3 regions of the Lysinibacillus sp. A4 genome follow, and region 1 is predicted to be linked to each of the others. Evidence: riboswitches for the same ligand, from Rfam matches in the RefSeq annotation. Region 1 holds a riboswitch; each other region holds the start of a gene.

Region 1 (6,622 bases):
TTTTATCAGCCATTAGCATCATTGTTTTCTTATTTTCGGCTATGATGGCTCAATGGGTTGGGGGTGCACGCTTAATTGAGTCATTAACTGGCTTAAGCTACACAGCTGCACTGTTTATTTTTGCGATTTCCGTGTTAGTATATGTGATTATCGGAGGCTTTCGTGCGGTTGCACTTACAGATACGGTCCAAGGTTCAATTATGGTGATTGGTACAATTATTTTATTAATCGGCACGATTGTGGCAGGTGGAGGCATCGACAATATAATGGCCTCACTGGTCGCTGAAAATCCTGACTTTGTGTCACCATTTGGCGCACAAGGAGATTTAACGCCTCTGTATGTCTCAACATTTTGGATTCTCATTGGTGTAGGGGTTGTAGGACTTCCGCAAATTGCGGTTCGTGCGATGAGCTATAAGGATTCCAAAAGTATGCATCAAGCGATTCTTATTGGCACGATTGCCATAGGGACAATCATGTTTGGCATGCATTTAATTGGGGTGTTAGCCCGACCTGTCTTACCGGGCATTGAGATTGGTGATAAAGTCATGCCGCTCCTGACATTGAAGGTATTACCGCCATTTTTAGCAGGAATCGTTTTAGCTGCACCAATGGCTGCGACAATGTCTACGGTTAATGCTTTACTAATGCTTGTCAGCTCTACAGTTGTCAAAGACATCTATTTAAATTATATGAAGCCGAAAGCTAGTGATGCAGAGATAAAGCGTGCAAGCTTTATTGTAACAACAGTCATTGGCCTAGCCGTTGTCATCTTTGCACTCAATCCACCTGATTTATTAGTGTGGTTGAACTTATTTGCCTTCGGTGGACTAGAGGCTGTCTTTATTTGGACAGTCGTTTTAGGATTGTATTGGAAAAAAGCGAATAAATACGGAGCGATTGCGTCAATGATTTCAGGCATGTTGTTGTATATTATGATTGATCGGTTTTATCCTTCTGTCTTTGGTATGCATACAGTCACGATACCAATTGTCGCATCCTTCTTTATTTTTGTGATTGTCAGTTTGTCCACTAGTCATAAATTTAAAAACGAAAAGCTTATGATTTAACGCCAAAACGCCACAGATTTCAAATTCTGTGGCGTTTATTTTAATGCATCATAAAATCATAGGCATTTTTCGCAAGTAATGTCATTGTAACGACAATAAATAGCGTGCGGACAAAGCCACTTCCTTTCTTGATTGCCATCCGTGAGCCAAGCATAGCCCCACCAATTTGCGCAATGCCCATGACTAGACCATAAACATAATGAATTTGACCTAAGTAAGCAAACATACAAACACCAGCCACATTACTCGCCAAATTTAAAAACTTCGCATTACCAGCCGCCTTTAAAAAATCGAAGCCTACCAATAAGAAGCTAAAGATTAAAAACGACCCTGTCCCAGGACCAAGAAATCCATCATAAAAACCAATAGCAAATAATAGCAGCATAAATAAAAACAAATGTTTTTTAGATAGATTTTTTACGGTAGAGACGGCACCCCAATCCTTTTTAAAGATCGTATATACCCCAACAGCCGCCAGCATAACAAGCATTAATGGCTTTAGTAATGCTGGATTAATCAGATGCACAGTCCAAGCACCACATAATGATCCGATAAATGCTAGTGGAAAATATTTGAGGACAGAGCGAATGTCCAGCTGGCCAGAACGATAGAAAGAAATAGAGGAAGTGAGCGAGCCCATAGCTCCTGCTAGTTTGTTCGTGGCAACCGCAGCAGCTGGATTGAGCCCAACAAATAGTAAGGCTGGTAGTGAAATTAAACCGCCCCCTCCCACTACTGAGTCAACAAAAGCCGCCAGAAATCCAAAAGAAATTAATAGTATGAGAATATGTACATCGATTTCAAACAACATATGACACCTCTTTATAATTAGTTACTACTGAAATAGTAACTAATTTTATTTACGCTGTAAACCCCATTTTTTCATTGGCAAATCTTCACATTGGTAGCCTATAATAAAGATAATGGAGGGATTACATGGAGGAATTAATCACCCAGCTGAAAGAAATGGGTTTTACAGAATATGAAGCGAAGGCCTATACGGCACTTGTTCAGCAAAGTCATGTCAGTGCCTATCAGGTTAGTAAAAATTCTGGCATACCACGTGCAAGAGTGTATGATATTTTAAATATCCTTGTAGAAAAGGGCATCGTGTTAAAAGAAGAGACCGCAGAACAAACGACCTATTCGGCAATGCCTGTGTCTGTGTTCTTACAGCAAATGCAACAGCGCTGGGAGTCGAATTTTACGTCTATAAGCGGGAAATTAGAGAAATTAGAGGAAAAAGTACAGGAAGCTGAGCCTAAAGTGGTTATGCTGAAGGGCAAGGAATCCATTATCAACTATTGTCAGTCACTTCTAAAGAAGGCGAAGAAAAAAGTGATGCTGTCGATGTGGGAAGATATGTATGATGCCTTACGTGAAGATTTGCAAGAGGTGGCGCTGCATGTTCCTGTTCATGGCATTACGTTGTATGTAGGAGAGCATCTCGCCTCAATTGACCAGCATAGAGCCACACATTATACAAAAAAAGCATCTACACCGCATTGGTTTATCTTATCGATAGATGGTCAGGAAATGATTTATGGTCATTCTCCATCTACCCAAGAGACGGCCTTTATCACCAATGATCCGGTTCATATTTATTTGTTAGAGGATTATATATGGCATGATGTGCTCATCAATCGGTTAGTAAAACGTGATGACCAGGAGTTAGAAGACTGGATTGCTAAGGAACGTAAAGCTTTTTTCTTAGAATAGTCGTATAAGGAAGGGGAGTTACTTGAAAAAATTCGTGTTGCTAGGTTTAATAAGCCTACTAATGCTAGGAGCCTGTAATGCTACACCACCTACCGATCCACCAACGATTCATGAGCTAACGGTTGTCCCAGATAATGTCCAAAAAAATATCGTTTCTAATGACAGAATACAACTATTGCATGAAAAGGATGCTCCATATTACCTTGTTTATTATTCAAAAGGGAATGTATTGGCAAGTATTACAGCTGAGGGAAATAGGCTTATTATCCAGTTAGAAGAAGGCAGCGATCAAAGGAAAGAGGCTCAACCCTATGTTTTTAAAGTCACCGTCAAGAATCCTGAGCTGGATACCATTGATTTGCGAATTAACGGTCAGAGTACGCCAATTGATCGTATGACCATTATGTGATAAAAGAAACCGAAATCCCTTTAGAAATGAGATTTCGGTTTCTTTACGTGATGTCTAATAAAAGACTTTGTCTACGTTATATTTAGAGCGGAAAGTATTAATCGCATATGTTTCGTAAATTTCACGTTCCATTGGATCTTCTACTTCATAGACTTCAATTTTGAACACTTCATCACGATGGTTTTTCATCGGAGATACATTATCCTCGAAATGTTTTTTAATACGTTGACGAATTTTACGTGCTTTCCCAACAAACAATAGCTCATTCTTGTCATTATAGAATAAGAAAATGCCGCCTTTATCTCGTGTGATTTTATGGAAGTCAATAAAACCAAAGTAAGGTGTGATCGGCACATCACCTGGTTTTAAATCTTGTTCACGTTGACGGATTACTAGATCTGGTTTTGGAAATTCAATTTTAATCAAACTATTCACGTTCCTCTCTCTTACTAAAAGTATATGGTAACATAATTACGGCATGTTTACCATAAATTTTAAATGTAGAAACCCCACAGATAGCAAGCTTAGTGTACATCAAATGACCGAGAAACATGCGCGTGAATCACAAAATATTCTATGAATTATTGATATTCTAACTAGTTCGTGTTACAATTCAAGATAATTAAATAATCTTATCAAGAGAAGCTGAGGGATTTGGCCCGATGACGCTTCAGCAACCTCTAACAATTGTTAGAAAGGTGCTAATTCCAGCAAAGGATTTTTTCCTTTGAGAGATAAGAGTGGACGTGAAAAAAATCCTTCTCATTCTATCTCGTATGGAATGAGGAGGATTTTTTAATTTCGTTGCATCCTACGCAAGCAAGATTTGCTAAAAGAGAGTGATTATAGAGAGGGGAAAGCAAGATGCCAATTAATATTCCGAAAAATTTACCAGCTGGAGAACATTTACGTGAGGAAAAAATCTTCGTCATGGAAGAAGATCGTGCGAAAACACAGCAAATCCGTCCATTAAATATATTAATATTAAATTTAATGCCTGAAAAAGAAAAAACAGAGCTCCAATTATTACGTTTATTGGGGAATACACCATTACAAGTCAATATTACCTTTTTGAATACAGCCACACACGAGTCTAAAAATGTGAGTAAATCCCATTTGCAGCTTTTCTACACAACGTTCAATCAGATTCGACACCGACGCTATGATGGTATGATTATAACTGGTGCGCCAGTAGAAAAAATGGCTTTTGAAGAGGTCAACTATTGGCAGGAAATTTCAGAAATTATGGATTGGTCTAAAAAGAATGTGACATCCGTGCTACATATATGTTGGGGGGCACAGGCTGCATTGTATCATCATTATGGCATTGGGAAGGTTGAGCTTTCTGCTAAATGCTCAGGCGTCTATTCCCATGTGATTACAGATTTAACTGTAGATTTGGTACGTGGCTTTAGTGATTTATTTACTGCGCCCCATTCACGCTATACATCTGTTTCGATTGACGAGGTTCGCAATCATCCAGATCTACGATTATTATCCTATTCAGAGGATGCTGGGGTATTTATTGTACAATCAAAAGATAATAAAAATATTATGATTACGGGGCATCTAGAGTATGATGCGACAACGCTAGCCGATGAATATAGTCGCGATGTGGCGAAGGGCATAGATATCGCCGTTCCTGTAAACTACTTCCCGAATGACGATCCGACACAAGTGCCGATGAATACATGGCGTGCCCATACGCATCTATTATTCTCTAACTGGTTGAACTACTATGTTTACCAAGAAACACCATATGAATGGGATTTTGTAGATGAAATCGAATATCATATTTAATTAATAAAAAGTCTAATTTCTTTTCTAGCTTAGAAGAAATTAGACTTTTTGATTGTCATTTTCTGTTTCCTGCTGAGGTGTTTCGTTATTTTGAGCCTTGGATTTACGATTGCGAATAACTACTACAATCAGCAAAAGTATGGGTAATAAAATGGTGAAAATAAAGGAAAAAATTGGCCAAATTTCATTATTATAATTAGTAGAATGCACAATATCTGGATGAACAATTTGAGAAAGTCCAATGACAATTATACCCATCGGTATAATAAGCGGACGATGATCCTTAATCTTCAAAATTTGTGCGAGGCCAACAACGGTCGTATAGAAATACATAAATGTACGAATATATATAGACGTAATCCACATAAATGCCATAATGATTTCAATGCGCTGTAAAAAATTCCCTATAGATATTCTTTGCGCTAAGGCATAGCTAGGAAATGTCCTTGATGCAGTGTTTTCAGGACCTAATACAAGAATTGATAGGACAATCAACGTAACTAAGACGATTCCGCCAAGGATTGCCCCAATATATAGCCCTTTCTGTGCAGACGGCTGTACATTGACGCCAGTAGGATAGAGCATCAATAATACAATTAATGGAAAGGAAAAGATACTCATAAAGCGTGCAATACTATAAAACATAGATGCTTTGGTCGCTTCTAGTAGAGGCTGAATATTCTCAAATGTAATTTGAGGGGTAATACTAATGACGAAAAAAATAAAAATAAAGATAAACAATGGGAAGAGGATTTCTGCCGAACGGGCAAAGGTCTCAATCCCTAAATAAGCGGCATACATAATAAGGATACTGAACAGTAGGGCAAATGCTAATGTCGGTGTCTCTGGCATAACTTCCGTTTTCATGAAAATACCGATAAAATAAAGTAATTCTCCAGCCGAAAGAAAGGTCATAATCAGGAAACAAATCGCTGTGATTTTCCCGAAAAAACGCCCAAGAATTTTTTCATTGGCCTCGATAAAGTTTAGGGACGGTGTTTGATTGGCCAGTGTTAAAAATAATTTTAGAACCAGTAAACTGAGCAGAACACCAATGCTTGCCGCTATCCAAGCATCTTGCTTAGCGGCACCAGTAATACTCGAAGGGATAATTAAAATCGCTGTACCGATAGAATAGAGAAAGGTAACGATTGTAAACTGTCTTGAACTAATTATCTCTTTTTCCATCAAGCTACCCTCCGTTTCTCAGTCCATCTTTCTATTTTGTGAATGACACAATGTAATCCCTAATCGGTGTGAAGATAAAGGTAATCAAATCTAATGGGCTAGGAATATGGATTTTAAGGGCAATCCCCATATTTAAAGCCGTTCCAATAAGTAGCAAAAAGGAGAATACAATAATGGCTTTTCTATCCTGTTGCTTTTTTAGCTTTGGAATAAAAACAAGAGCAACAATGATTGCAATAATCAAGATAGCTACTGCTAGTACCATCTCATTACTCCTCCTTTGGCTTGTTTAATAATGAATTTTGCATCGTACCTGAACCTTGGGTTGTTACCTTTACATGAACAGCCACTGCTAAATCTGGAAAAATGGAAGTCCAGTCATCCTTAATTTTTTTCCACTGCTTTGGATCTGCCCGATGTAGGGCATCCCCAAATC
Region 2 (6,622 bases), on a different contig from region 1:
CCGCCATATACCTTTTGCACAATCGTACGTACCTTTTCTTCAATCGACTCCGTTATATCATATAAAGGAGAGAAGTTGTTTTCTTCCTCTAGCACAGCTAGTACTTGCTCAGCTAAGGCTAGACCACCTTTACCGCCCTCTTCCCAGACATTTGTACGGGCAATGCGAACATGATTTTCTTGACACCAGTTTAGAACGGCTTCTAGCTCAGCCTCTGTGTCCGTAATAAAACGATTTAACGCAATAATTGGTTCAACGCCAAATGTACGAACTGTATCTACATGTTTAGCTAAATTCTCAATCCCTTGTAGAAGTGCTTCCACATTTTCGCCTACAAGCGCTGTTTTCGGTACACCTCCATGCATTTTTAAGGCACGAATTGTCGCTACAATGACAACTGCGCTTGGTTTAAAGCCTCCCTTACGAGCTTTAATGTTCATGAATTTTTCAGCACCTAAATCAGAGCCGAAGCCCGCTTCTGTCACCACAATATCAGCTAGCTTACGAGCGGTTTGTGTCGCCATAATGGAATTACAGCCGTGAGCAATATTCGCAAATGGACCACCATGGATAATAGCAGGTGTTCCCTCTAATGTTTGAACTAGGTTTGGCTTAAAGGCATCTTTTAATAATAGTGTTAAGGCACCCTCTACCTGTAAATCACGCACAAAGACAGGCTCACGCTCGAAAGTATAGCCAATCACGATACTAGCGATTCGCTCACGTAAATCCTCAATGCTTGTTGCTAAACAGAATACTGCCATAATTTCAGAGGCAACCGTAATATCAAAGCCATCCTCACGCGGCATGCCTTGAACAGGACCACCTAATCCCACCACTACCTTACGAAGGGCACGATCATTTAAGTCCATGACACGCTTCCAAATAATGCGTCGTGGATCAATGTTAAGTGTATTACCTTGGTGGATATGATTATCAATAAATGCGGATAAAGCATTGTTAGCTGTTGTAATCGCATGAAGGTCGCCAGTAAAATGTAAATTAATATCCTCCATTGGTATAACTTGTGCGTAACCTCCGCCAGTTGCGCCACCTTTTACGCCCATAACTGGACCTAATGATGGTTCACGTAATGCGACCATCACCTTCTTATCTAATTGATGAAGGGCATCTGCTAGTCCAACAGTCACAGTCGACTTTCCTTCACCAGCTGGGGTTGGACTAATAGCTGATACTAATACTACCTTTGCATCCTCGCCCTGAGCAGTAATTTTTAATGGGTCGATCTTTGCTTTGTAGCGGCCATACTGTTCAAGAGCATCCTCTGGAATACCCGCAGCATTGGCAATTTCCGTAATAGGTTTGATCACTGCTTGACTAGCGATTTCTAAATCTGATAATGGTTGATTTTTCGTTGTCATTTGGCATCCTACTTTCTATGTTGTTCATTTCCATTATAGTCTTAATTGTGAAAAAAAAGAAAGCCAGATATGCAAGCATTTCGTCAATCAATTGACATCTTTGTTCAATTCCTGTATGTTCTAAGAGAAAATGCAATTTTTTCACATTTTCTCAATGAGTGCACCATTTATTTAACTTTATTTTACATTCAAGCGCATTGGAGGCGAATGCTTATGCAACAGGGGATCGTAAAGTGGTTCAATAATGAAAAAGGTTATGGCTTTATTGAATGTGATGATGGCGAAGATGTATTTGTTCATTTTACGGGCATCCAGGAGGAAGGCTTCCGTACACTTGAAGAAGGTCAAAAGGTTTCATTTGATGTTGTGGAAGGCAATCGTGGACCCCAAGCATCAAATGTTGTAAAACTATAAGCATAATGGGGCTATCCATGTAGTTCCAGATTAGCAGCGGATTAGGAAATGCATCGTTTCCTTCATCCGCTTTTTGTATTGTTTTATAAGCTGAATGCCCCCTCCATGTTATAATAGAAGTAACAATACGTAAGGAGGGATCTCGATGCAAAAACAAAATAAACCCATGACTGAAGTTATTTTGAAGCATAAAGAACGACAAAGTGTAGCAGAATTTGCAGCAACACTGGAAACGATTGCAAAAAAGCTTAAAGAAAATGGTGAATTCACTTTTGTTCAAGACACAGAGCCAACAGTTGTCAGCCCAAGTGAACAGCTCAAAATCGAATACTCCTATACAAAAAAGGGCGACAAGCATTCATTTGAAATTGAATTTGATTGGTATACAGGTACAGAAACACCGAAAAAAATGACAATTGAATAATAATTGGCAACGAAAATCCACTTCTCTGATGAAGTGGATTTTTCCATATTGTTGAATTAAAGATCATGTCACTGCTAAAACTTTTTAGCAAGGTGAGGGGGTGATTTCGCTCCAGGGTCTCCTCTATAACGCTAAATCCACAGGAAAGCAAGTAGCCAGCATAATAAATTCTATTGATGGTTTTGTTTTTCAATACTTATGTAAAAAGGCGAGAGCAAAAGTGTTTCAGCCCATAAAAATACCGAGCTATCCACTAAAACGCTTACGAAGTGTTTCGGAATAGTTCGGTTTTTCTAGTTATCATGTTTGTTAATGTAAAGATTATTCGGCTTAATGAAGGTCCCTGTTAGTGATGTTCCAGCCTTTTCTCCTTATCGATTTATCCAATAAAAAGCACCAGGGCAAACTAAAGTTTCCTTTGTTCGTTTAGAATCCTTTAATGTCACACCAAATGGTCCCTCTTTGACATGACCAAGTGTCATTGTCATCGCGCTCTCTTCCTCATAGAAATCTAAACGCATATTCGGTAGCTGTAGTGACATATACTGCTCATATTGCGTAGGCACTGGTAGCTGTAACACCTCTTGCCACAGTTGTACTGTTGCCTGCATGTCCTTGACGTAGAATTGGACGGATTCCATGGTTATAGCCTGTTTGACATCAATGGCACCACTTGCCTTTAATTGAACCAAACGCTCTTCATCTGCCTCCGCCCATTCAATCAAAAATGGAAAATCAATTGGCAGATCTGGCTTACCAAAATGCAATAGCTTCCATTCTACCACAGTGCCATCTGGTCTTGTTCTGCTACATGCATCTGGTCCATATACTTCATAGCCCAATGCTCGCAAGCGTCGACCCTCTTCCTCAATATTTTTTGTGCGCAGAGCAATTCGAGAAAATCCCTGGCGCTCTTGATCACGTTTAAACGTATAATGTAGGGAATATGGGTATTGTGCCGCTTGCTCAAATAAATCACGATCATAGATAGCAATTTGTTCAATATAGCTTAAGCCAAAGTAGCTTAACGTATTATAAGTCCCCCACATCGTGTGCTGCCCACCATTCACTGTATGGACATTTCGTTTATTGAAGAAAACCTTTATATTTTCTGGTGATTCCACTTGATGAACCAAATGATCAAAATATAAAGTCATGGCCATTCCCCTTTCTTTCCCCATTACCTTTACCTGTATGTTTGATTAGTTTAAAATTTACTCAAGAAAAGGAGTTACTAGTAGGATATGAAAAAAAGTTTCGTTTACCTACAAACTCCGTTCACTAATTTCATAAAGAGGTGATTTGAATGACAGATTTAGTAGCTGCTTTTAAATTGGCATTAGGTAATTATCCTACAGGCGTAACAGTTGTCACGACATGTCATGACACAAAACCGATTGGCTTAACCGTCAATTCCTTTGCATCTGTTTCAATCGACCCGCTCCTTATTTTGTGGTCACTCGATAAAAAATCTCAGCTCCATCCTTATTTCACGACTTCGCCAAATTTTGCGGTCAATATTTTAGCGAGTGATCAAGAGCATTTATGTACACTATTTGCCAGTAAAATCCCTGATCGCTTTGCACAAGCAAAATGGTCAACTTCCTCTTTAGGACTACCGATTTTACATGATACAGCAGCTAATTTACAATGTAAAACATTTCAGCAAATCGATGCTGGCGACCATACCATTTTTATTGGGCAGGTCGTAGACATTACAAATGCTCAAAAAGAGCCTTTGCTTTATCATCGCCGTCATATCGGTCCCATACCAAAAAGCTTTTATAGCTAGCCTTTACACAAAAAAAGGGCCATTTGTAAGCACAGGAAATCCTTCATGCTTATAGGTGGCCGTTTGACATAAGTTCTACTGAAATCATTGTTATTTTTTCTGCGGAAATCTCTGCTTTTCAAGCCTATTAATTTGCACAATCACACCATCTTGAATCGTAATATGCACTTCACCAAATTCAAGATTTTGAATCGCCTTCGCAATTGCCTCTAGTTTCTTATCATCTACTTTTACTGACTGAGCCATACGATACACCCCTTCTTTTTTATCCTTATTGTTCATAAAGAGGCCAACGCATCAAACTGATTGATAGCCCCTCCTATCTCTCAGACACCATCTGTTGGATTTGGCACCTGTTGTTCGGTTGCCGAGGCTTCATTGGGCCAAGTCCCTCCACCTCTCTTGATAAGAGTACTGCGTTTCTTGAAAATAATTCTATAATTCTGCTATAGGAATGTCAATACAAAATATTAGAAAACCTAGTTGAATACTATGCAATATGTCGTTTAGATTAAAAGACTCCCTATACCTAAAGTATTTTATGCCTAGTCAGTGAGAAATAGATGGCAATCCATTAATTTATTACAAGCTCCATTTCCTCATCATGAATTCAAGTGGGCCTCGATGATGTTTAGTCCTCCACCATACAGAAACCACGACACATCCTAAAAAATAACAGCAGGCATACAGCATGGAAAAAGCAAGTGTTTGGTTCTCCAGCTTTTGGCAAATAATTAGTATTCCAATGCCTATAACAACATGGCCAACATAATGCGTTAAAGACATTTGTCCAGTTAATATGAAAGATTGAATAACTTTATTTTTACATGTCTCTACAAGATAGATGGAGCCAACAATGATAACAATAGCCGAAGCCGAATTAGAGAGGACATACATCATATTCGGTGGAATCGGTCCTGTATCAAATAAATACAATGCACTCTCTACATCTAATAAATGAATGGTTGTCATCTTAATGAATAACGTTGAACAAGTCTCAGTCACGATGACTAGCAATAAGCCTATCACCAGTAAGTTTTTTCTTAATGTATGATTTGTTAAATCTAATGTGCCCATTACCATCCCTATCAGAAAGAAGCAAATCCAGGGGAATAGTGGATGATAGCCATTAAACATCAAATTTCTTATAAATCCAGCTGGTGTCCAAAAATCAAGATACTCTAGTAGCACATATGTTGGATGCCAACCAGCAAGGTAACTAAATTGAATTTGAAGCCATTGTGAAAGGATAAGGATGGCACCAATTATGAAGATCATCATTTTCTTGGATTGGGCAATCAAACAAGCAGCAACAAACATATACACGCCATAATAATGTAAGATATCTCCTGTCCAGCCGATTGCATATAATATAATCCCTATCGTAAATAACAAAAGCGCCCTCTTCCACAAAGTAAGTCGATTTTGACGAAGAAGGATTGGGTCCTTACTCTCTCTAGCCTGACGAGTCATTAAGGCTGTCCCTATTCCTGCTAGCATGACAAATACGGCCGAAGCACGTCCCTCGAAAAGATGTTGGAAGGCCATTAACCATGTTGAACCATTCGTTGTAGAACCTGTTATGACGCCAAAATTGACAATGAACATGCCAAGCATGGCGAGAGCTCTTGCAAAATCAAGACCTTCAATGCGCCGATCATCATTTCTTTTTGTCATCTTTGCCCCCTTGGATAACGCTATTCACTGCCTCCTTCCAAATAGCCCTATAGTTCAATTGGTTGCCTGTTAACATGAAATTACCGATATTATCATAGACGAGGGCTAGCATCTGTGCCTTCGCTTCTATATGGGGAGTATCCTCTAGCACGCCTAGCTGTACGCCATATCGTAGGATAGCAACAAAGCTCGTTAAAAAGCTTGTTTCTAGCTCTACTAATTGTCTTTTATAGTTTTCATCGCGGGCCGCTAATAGTACATATTGATTAAATATTTTATTAAAATAAGGGTCCTTGTCCTGTGCCTCAATAGATTTATAGCCTAGCTTAAGTAATTCCTCCTTAAAATTAGCAGAAGAAAGCTCTTTATACTCCACAGCGACATCATGTTTAATTTCTTTATACAATTCATCAAATATGAAAGCGATTAATTGATCTTTTGATTGAAAATAATAGTAAATGGCTGGTTTTGAAATACCGACCTCTGTAGCAATCATTGCTAAGCTTGTTTTTTCAAATCCATTTTCCGCAAACATCCCATAAGCAATTTCTATAATCTTTTGAAAAGTTTGTTCTTTATTTCCCATTATTACCCTCCTTTTTTTACCGACCGTTAAGTAAATATTATAGGATGCTAACCTTTTAGACAAGAAAAAACTGCGTAGAAATATTTCTCTACACAGTTCATATTTATTGATTTTGTAAATACATCATTAAAGCTTCTGCTGTTTTTTGCTTGCCCATTACTTTAAGAGGCTGTCCATCAGCAGGTACAATCCAATGAGGTTCATCCCCCCCATATAAAGACTGAGAGCTATTTGCTACCATAAATTGTGCATTGGCTGTTTCCATACGCAGTCTGGCACGAGCTAACAAGAATTCCTCATCATTCGTTGCTTCGAGCTTAAAGCCTACTAACGTTACATTCGGTTGC
Region 3 (6,622 bases), on a different contig from region 1:
TACGCTATTCGTAGGCTTACTATTAAGAGCATATGTGTAACCAAACTTCAACTGTCTTCCATATAATAGTGGTAAGGCAGTTTTTTACATAGTGTGCAAGGGAGGAAAATAATGTACGAGCAAATTTTAGCCAAGCGAAATAAAGAACGAATAATTTCCCTACAAAATCTTACACAAACTCAAGATCAGTGGTTTGCTCAAAATATAAAATTACTTACATTCGCTGAAGTTAACCTAACAGCCTTGCAGAAAATACTGTATCAAGTAGTACGAGGGTTATTAAAAGAACAGCAACAACGTCATTTGCAGATTGTCCATACAGTGCAATCTCAATCGATACAGGAGAATGTATTAACGCTGTTGGCAGAATATGATGATGTCTTGCGCGATGCCATTCCACAGCCTATCTATATACTCATTTGGCAAATTTCTTCGCTAGAAAAGTTAAAAAACAGTATAGAAGTAGTAGATGATGTGCTTGATATTGTAGAGTGGTTTTTTTGCCATCAAGATGAACAAGTTGCTGCTCTAGATGAAGAGGACTTAGATCATGAGCTGATTATTGATTTGTATAAAGAAGCGGTTGAAGAGCAGGATGGAGATGCCCAATATCAACTGGGCGAATACTATAATTCTAGAGAGGGTAAACATTTTCAACCTGAAAAATCATTGAAATGGTTTGAGCTAGCTGCTGTCCAGGGAAATGCTGATGCTCAATATATGCTTGGGAATTTTTGCTTTGGGGGCATAGGTATGGAGGAGAATTATTCCCTTGCCTTTTCATACTATGAAAAGGCAGCTTTGCAGGGACATGCGGATGCTGCCAATAATTTAGCAGATATGTACTTTAATGGCGAGGGCGTATCAACGAATTATACATTGGCAAAAAAATGGTTTAATTATGCTGCACAAAAGAATGTGGCAGAGGCAATGTTTACGTTAGGAATAATTTATGAGCAGGGGTTAGGCGTTGAGGTAGATGAGAAAGAAGCTTTTAACGCCTATAAAAAATCAGCTGAGGCAGGGTATGTGGAAGCACAATATCGACTTGGTGGAATTTATTTAGAGGGGCGCTTAGGCCAAGCGAAAGATGTCAATCGTGGTCTGTTTTGGTATGAAAGAGCTGCGGAACAATATCATGTAGATGCCTTTTATGATTTAGGTTATATATGGAGTAATGGTCTGGCTGGAATACGCAATCTTGAAAAAGGTATTCATTGGTTTAAGCAGGCTGCACTTCAAGGAGATGTAGAAGCCAAGCTACAATTAGGGCATATTTTTAATAAAGATACAGGGTTAGATAGAAATCTAAAAGAAGCTATTAAATGGTATGGACTCGCGGCAGATGCAGGATCCGAAGAAGCGGCTAAAATATTACAGGAACTTAAAGGATTGTAAATTTAGTGTTAAAAAAACATAGGCTTTTAGAATGATTTATAAAGCTATGGAGTATGGGTATTTTAGTCTGAAATAAACTACTGTATATGGGTATGTAGATAGATGGTAATTCAGGGTAAAAAATATTAATATAGTGAAATTTGAAGATGTTCGATAAAAAAGTAGAATAAATATAAAGCAAGTAAGCATAATAAACAAAAAAATGGTTAAAAAAGCTACCCAATAATATTGTGGTAGCTTTTTTATAGTTTATTACGCTTTATTTAACAACAAGGACTTTTTATACATTTTGTGTAAAATAATGGTATTAATAAGATTGACAGTCATTTATAAAATGATTAATGTAAATGAGTGATTTTGAAAAGAAGCATACGTAAATAATTTACTGTTAGTCATGTAGGACTATATCTGTTTGCTGAGAGCATATGACCTTAGGCTAAATTAGCAAAGGGGTACCCGACATACTTTTGGAGGAAGTCTGTCATACGGAATTGCGCTATCGAATGTAACCATTAAATCTGACTAATCTGATTTTACCGGTATTTTTTCGTGTATCCATCAATATGTTAAAAGGATTTGATGTTTCTCAGCCTGATGAAAGTAAACGGAATGAAAGAGGGAAGATGTGTGATTTTTCAAAGACAGAGAAAGACGAAGGTATTGGATTTACAGCAATACACAGTGAAAATGGATTTGTCCTCTCGTCAATCGATGGCGAAGCAAATTGAAATGCTGAACTTAACGAAGAACGATTTACAATATTTAAAAGCTTTCCAGCCAATAGTTATGGATAATGTAGATCACATCGTAAACCGTTTTTACAACATGATTGGAACAGAGCATCATTTGGTAGATATCATCAGCCATCATAGTTCTGTAGAAAAGCTTAAAGTAACATTACGGCAGCATATTATTGAAATGTTTAACGGAACCATTGATGAGATGTATTACCAAAGGCGTGTAAAGATTGCAAAGGTGCATGTCCACATTGGGCTTAGAACACAGTGGTATATCTGTGCATTCCAAGATTTATCGATATCATTTATAGATTTAGTCGAAAAAAATATAGAATTTCCACAAGATCAATTTAATACGATCAGAGCTATATCGAAAATTTGTAATTTTGAGCAACAACTCGTTTTAGAAGCTTTTGAAAACACTGTAGAACAACTGAAAGAAAAAATGGTTCATGAAAAAGAAGCGATTGAGCGACAGATTGTAGATTCTTCGGAAGCACTTGCAGCTATCTCGCAGGAAACCAATAATTCTTTTTGCTGCTTAAGTAAGCAATCTGACGAAATTAAACATTTGGCAAAAAAATCACTCGATGTGTCTACACTGGCTGAAAACCAAGCACTTGAGGGTCGCGAGCGTTTAAAAAATCAATCACAAAATATGCTCAATATTAGTCATTCTCTTCATGATATAGAAGAAAATATTGAACAATTATCAGGTATGTCTAAGGAAATGGAAACAATTATGAGTGTTGTGACCAATATTGCGAATCAAACGAATCTATTGGCTTTAAATGCTGCAATTGAAGCAGCACGTGCTGGGGAAGCGGGAAAGGGCTTTAGCGTAGTGGCCGATGAAGTACGTAAATTATCAATTCAGACAAAAGAATCTGTTACAGCGGTGGCTTTGTTATTGAAAAAGACAGGTGAACGAACAGAGAAATTAGAGTATTCTTTGACCAACATTCAAGATGAAGTTGCAGCAGGTGAAGAAAATATGTTACAAACTGAAGGCCAATTTACGAGTATATTGGGAGCCATGACAGAAGCAAAAGATCAAAATGAGTGTATGGCAACAAAAATACAAGCAATTGTAGGCATATTAAGTGAATTAGGCACTTCATTTACTGAGGTAACAAATTCAGCTGAAAAATTAGCGAGCTTTGCGCAAAATTTAAAAGGATAGACTACTAACATTTATATTCTATTTTTCATATTTTTAGACGTAATAAACACTATAGTACCTATTTAAATGTTTGTTGTGAAGTTATCGCTATAGAGGATCAATTTTATAGAGATTCAGAAAGTAAGAGCTATTTCACTGATGAAATAGCTCTATTTTTGCTAAATTTGTAAAGGGTTTAACGTAATTTTCAATGAAAAAAAGATTATACTGTAGAAAGAATGAATATTAGGGGCGGTTATGATGAAAACAGTTGTTGTTTTAGGCGGCGGTATTACAGGACTATGTACAATGCATTATTTGCAACGTCAAGTGAAGGAACATAATTTAGATGTTCGTCTAGTGCTTATAGAAAAAAATACATATTTAGGAGGCAAATTATATTCAGCACATGAACAAGGTTTCATCATGGAAACGGGTGCTGATTCTATTGTAGCCCGTCATCAAGGCGTTATGGAACTCGTGCAGGAGCTTGATTTTGAGGCGGAATTAGTTTACAACGAAACAGGTATTTCTTATATTTATACGAATAATGAGTTACATGCTATTCCGGCAGATTCAACTTTCGGAATACCGATGAGTGTAGCATCCTTAGAGGAAAGTACACTTATTTCCGAGCAGGGAAAAAAAGAAGCGTTGAAGGATTTAACATTGCCAAACAATGGCTTCACAAAGGAAAGTTCTATCGGTGAATTTTTAACTTACTATTTAGGAGAGGAACTGGTGAAAAACCAAATTGCACCAGTCCTTGCAGGTGTTTATTCGGGAGATTTACATCAGCTTTCTATTGGCTCTACTTTACCGTATTTAATTGATTATAAGAATGATTTTGGAAGTATTATTAAAGGCTTTGATGCGAATCGTGAGCAATTTGTTAAAGCAGCGAACAAAAAATTTATATCCTTTAAAAATGGTTTATCTTCTTTAATTAATCGACTTGAACAAACCTTATCCGATGTAGAAATTATCAAGGGTGTTACTACACTAAATGTTCAAAAACAAGATAAGAACTACACAATTTCTTTAGCTAATGGTGAAATTATTGAGTCAGATTATGTCGTTTTAGCATTACCGAATGATTCTGTCCAAAATCTGCTACAGGATGAATCTTTAAACCGCTATTTTAACCAATTTACGACAGCGTCAGCAATTACTATCTATTTAGGTTTTGATGTGCCAGACGCTAAATTGCCAGCAGATGGAACGGGCTATATTGTTTCCCATAATTCAGACGTTACTTGTAATGCAGCAACTTGGACTAGTCGTAAATGGAAGCATACATCGAAAGAAAATAAATTACTTGTGCGACTCTTTTATAAGAGCATCAATCCAGCCTATGAGCAACTACGTGCCATGACTGATGAAGAATTGGCAGCAGTTGCTTTAGAAGATGTGAGAAAGAGCCTAGGAATAGAGGAGCAGCCAACTGTTGTGAATGTAACAAAGTGGATTGATCAAATGCCTAAATATGATTTAGCGCATCGTGAAGCATTACAAGGACTACTACAAGAATTACATGAGAACTATCCTAATTTATCGATTGCAGGGTGCTCATATTTTGGCGTAGGTATTGGTGCTTGTATTCAAAACGGGAAAAAAATTGGCGAAGAGCTTGCAAATGAACTTGCCAATTTCTAAGATTTTAAGTGAAAAAAAACTTTGTTATGTGAAATAGTCTTGACTCATTCGTCAGTAAACGATATGATTCTTTTAATTATTTAAAAAATTCATACTTAATTCTTATCAAGAGAAGCAGAGGGACTGGCCCATTGAAGCTTCAGCAACCAACTTTATTGTCAGGTGCTAAATCCAGAAGACCGTTGAGTCGAAGATGAGAAGGAACAACAATGATGAATCGTTAAAGCCTTCTTTTTTTATGAAAGAAGGCTTTTTATTATATAGAGACATAGGAAGAGAGGCTAATTTTATGGGATTGCTTGAAAGGTTAAAAACGCATGTATTGACGGCAGACGGTGCAATAGGCACAGTGCTATATGGCTATGGATTGGAGTATTGCCATGAGGAAATGAATGTTCAGAGACCGGAGTTAATTGAAAAGATTCATAGAGAATATATTGCAGCTGGTGCTGACATCATTCAAACGAATACGTACGGTGCAAATGCCATTAAATTAGCTCGCTATGGATTAGAATCAAAAGTCCAACAATTTAATGAAGCTGCTATCACCATCGCAAAACGAGCAGCGGCTGATGGCGGTCAATTTGTTTTAGGAACAATTGGTGGTATTCGGGGAATTCGTAAAAGTGATGCAACCTTGGATGAAATATTAGCGACTATTGAAGAACAAGCAAGCGTCTTACTTGCAGGGAATCCAGATGGCCTTTTACTTGAAACTTATTATGATTTTGAAGAATTAACAGCAACCTTAAAGATGCTACGAGAAAAAACAAAATTGCCGATTATTGCACAAGTTTCTATGCATGAGCCCGGTGTTCTACAAAATGGGATGTCTTTAAATAATGCTCTCCATGAGCTTGAAGCCCTAGGTGCTGATATTGTTGGTGTCAATTGTCGACTAGGTCCACACCATACTATTCTAGCATTTGAAGGTGTAGAACTTCCTAATAAGGCATTTATGTCGGCCTATCCAAATGCATCACTTCTGGACTTAGAGGATGGGCGTGTCGTTTATGAATCAGAAGCTGATTATTTTGGTCGAGCGGCTGTTGAATTGCGTGATCAAGGTGTACGTTTAATAGGGGGCTGCTGTGGTACAACACCCAAACATATTGCAGCAGCAAAGAAGTATTTAGAAGAGTTATCACCGGTTCAGGAGAAGCATGCGAAACCTGAAAAGATTGAGATTGTTCGGGAAGCGGAGCCAACAAAGTATGAGCCTCTTCATGAAAAGGTTAAACGTGAACGTTCTGTCATAGTAGAGTTGGATACACCTAGACATTTAGAGATTGACGGGTTCCTTGAAGGAGCAAAGCAATTATATGATGCAGGTGCAGATGTAGTTATGATGGCAGACAATTCATTGGCCTCTCCACGTATTAGCAATATTGCAATGGGAGCATTGTTGAAGAGCACACATGGTGTACGTCCACTAACTCATATTACATGTCGCGACCGTAATTTAATTGGTCTACAATCTCATTTAATGGGGTTAAATGCTTTAGGTATTCATGATGTGTTGGCTGTTACGGGTGATCCAACGAAAGTAGGAGATTTCCCAGGTGCGACAAGTGTTTATGATGTATCTTCAATGGAGCTAATCCAATTAATTAAGCAATTAAATGGAGGGGTCTCTTTCTCAGGTAAGCCACTTCGAAAAAAAGCAAAT

The links. Region 1 has a riboswitch for S-adenosylmethionine ahead of metA (homoserine O-acetyltransferase MetA). Riboswitches for the same ligand answer to the same signal wherever they lie in the genome.
Region 2: it holds a riboswitch for S-adenosylmethionine, as region 1 does, so the genes downstream of both, NY607_RS02990 (YezD family protein) here and metA (homoserine O-acetyltransferase MetA) in region 1, are expected to answer to the same signal.
Region 3: it holds a riboswitch for S-adenosylmethionine, as region 1 does, so the genes downstream of both, NY607_RS22605 (bifunctional homocysteine S-methyltransferase/methylenetetrahydrofolate reductase) here and metA (homoserine O-acetyltransferase MetA) in region 1, are expected to answer to the same signal.

What each region holds. Positions count from the first base shown of each region.
Region 1 covers NZ_JANWTB010000004.1:64,342-70,963, reverse strand. Annotated here, with positions in the region: gene panF (sodium/pantothenate symporter) at 1-1,070, shown strand, start outside; gene NY607_RS08850 (TSUP family transporter) at 1,111-1,881, opposite strand; gene NY607_RS08845 (TrmB family transcriptional regulator) at 2,007-2,789, shown strand; gene NY607_RS08840 (hypothetical protein) at 2,812-3,198, shown strand; gene NY607_RS08835 (nucleotide excision repair endonuclease) at 3,253-3,624, opposite strand; SAM riboswitch class I at 3,828-3,939, shown strand; gene metA (homoserine O-acetyltransferase MetA) at 4,063-4,998, shown strand; gene NY607_RS08825 (GerAB/ArcD/ProY family transporter) at 5,038-6,186, opposite strand; gene NY607_RS08820 (hypothetical protein) at 6,218-6,451, opposite strand; gene NY607_RS08815 (Ger(x)C family spore germination protein) at 6,456-6,622, opposite strand, start outside.
Region 2 covers NZ_JANWTB010000001.1:514,808-521,429, forward strand. Annotated here, with positions in the region: gene NY607_RS02965 (formate--tetrahydrofolate ligase) at 1-1,382, opposite strand, end outside; gene NY607_RS02970 (cold-shock protein) at 1,596-1,796, shown strand; gene NY607_RS02975 (amphi-Trp domain-containing protein) at 1,942-2,220, shown strand; gene NY607_RS02980 (VOC family protein) at 2,592-3,377, opposite strand; gene NY607_RS02985 (flavin reductase family protein) at 3,527-4,012, shown strand; gene NY607_RS02990 (YezD family protein) at 4,103-4,258, opposite strand; SAM riboswitch class I at 4,329-4,424, opposite strand; gene NY607_RS02995 (DUF418 domain-containing protein) at 4,595-5,689, opposite strand; gene NY607_RS03000 (TetR/AcrR family transcriptional regulator) at 5,673-6,275, opposite strand; gene NY607_RS03005 (phosphopantothenoylcysteine decarboxylase domain-containing protein) at 6,379-6,622, opposite strand, start outside.
Region 3 covers NZ_JANWTB010000016.1:54,367-60,988, forward strand. Annotated here, with positions in the region: gene NY607_RS22585 (YdcF family protein) at 1-40, shown strand, start outside; gene NY607_RS22590 (tetratricopeptide repeat protein) at 112-1,398, shown strand; gene NY607_RS22595 (globin-coupled sensor protein) at 2,026-3,318, shown strand; gene NY607_RS22600 (protoporphyrinogen oxidase) at 3,559-4,953, shown strand; SAM riboswitch class I at 5,053-5,153, shown strand; gene NY607_RS22605 (bifunctional homocysteine S-methyltransferase/methylenetetrahydrofolate reductase) at 5,243-6,622, shown strand, end outside.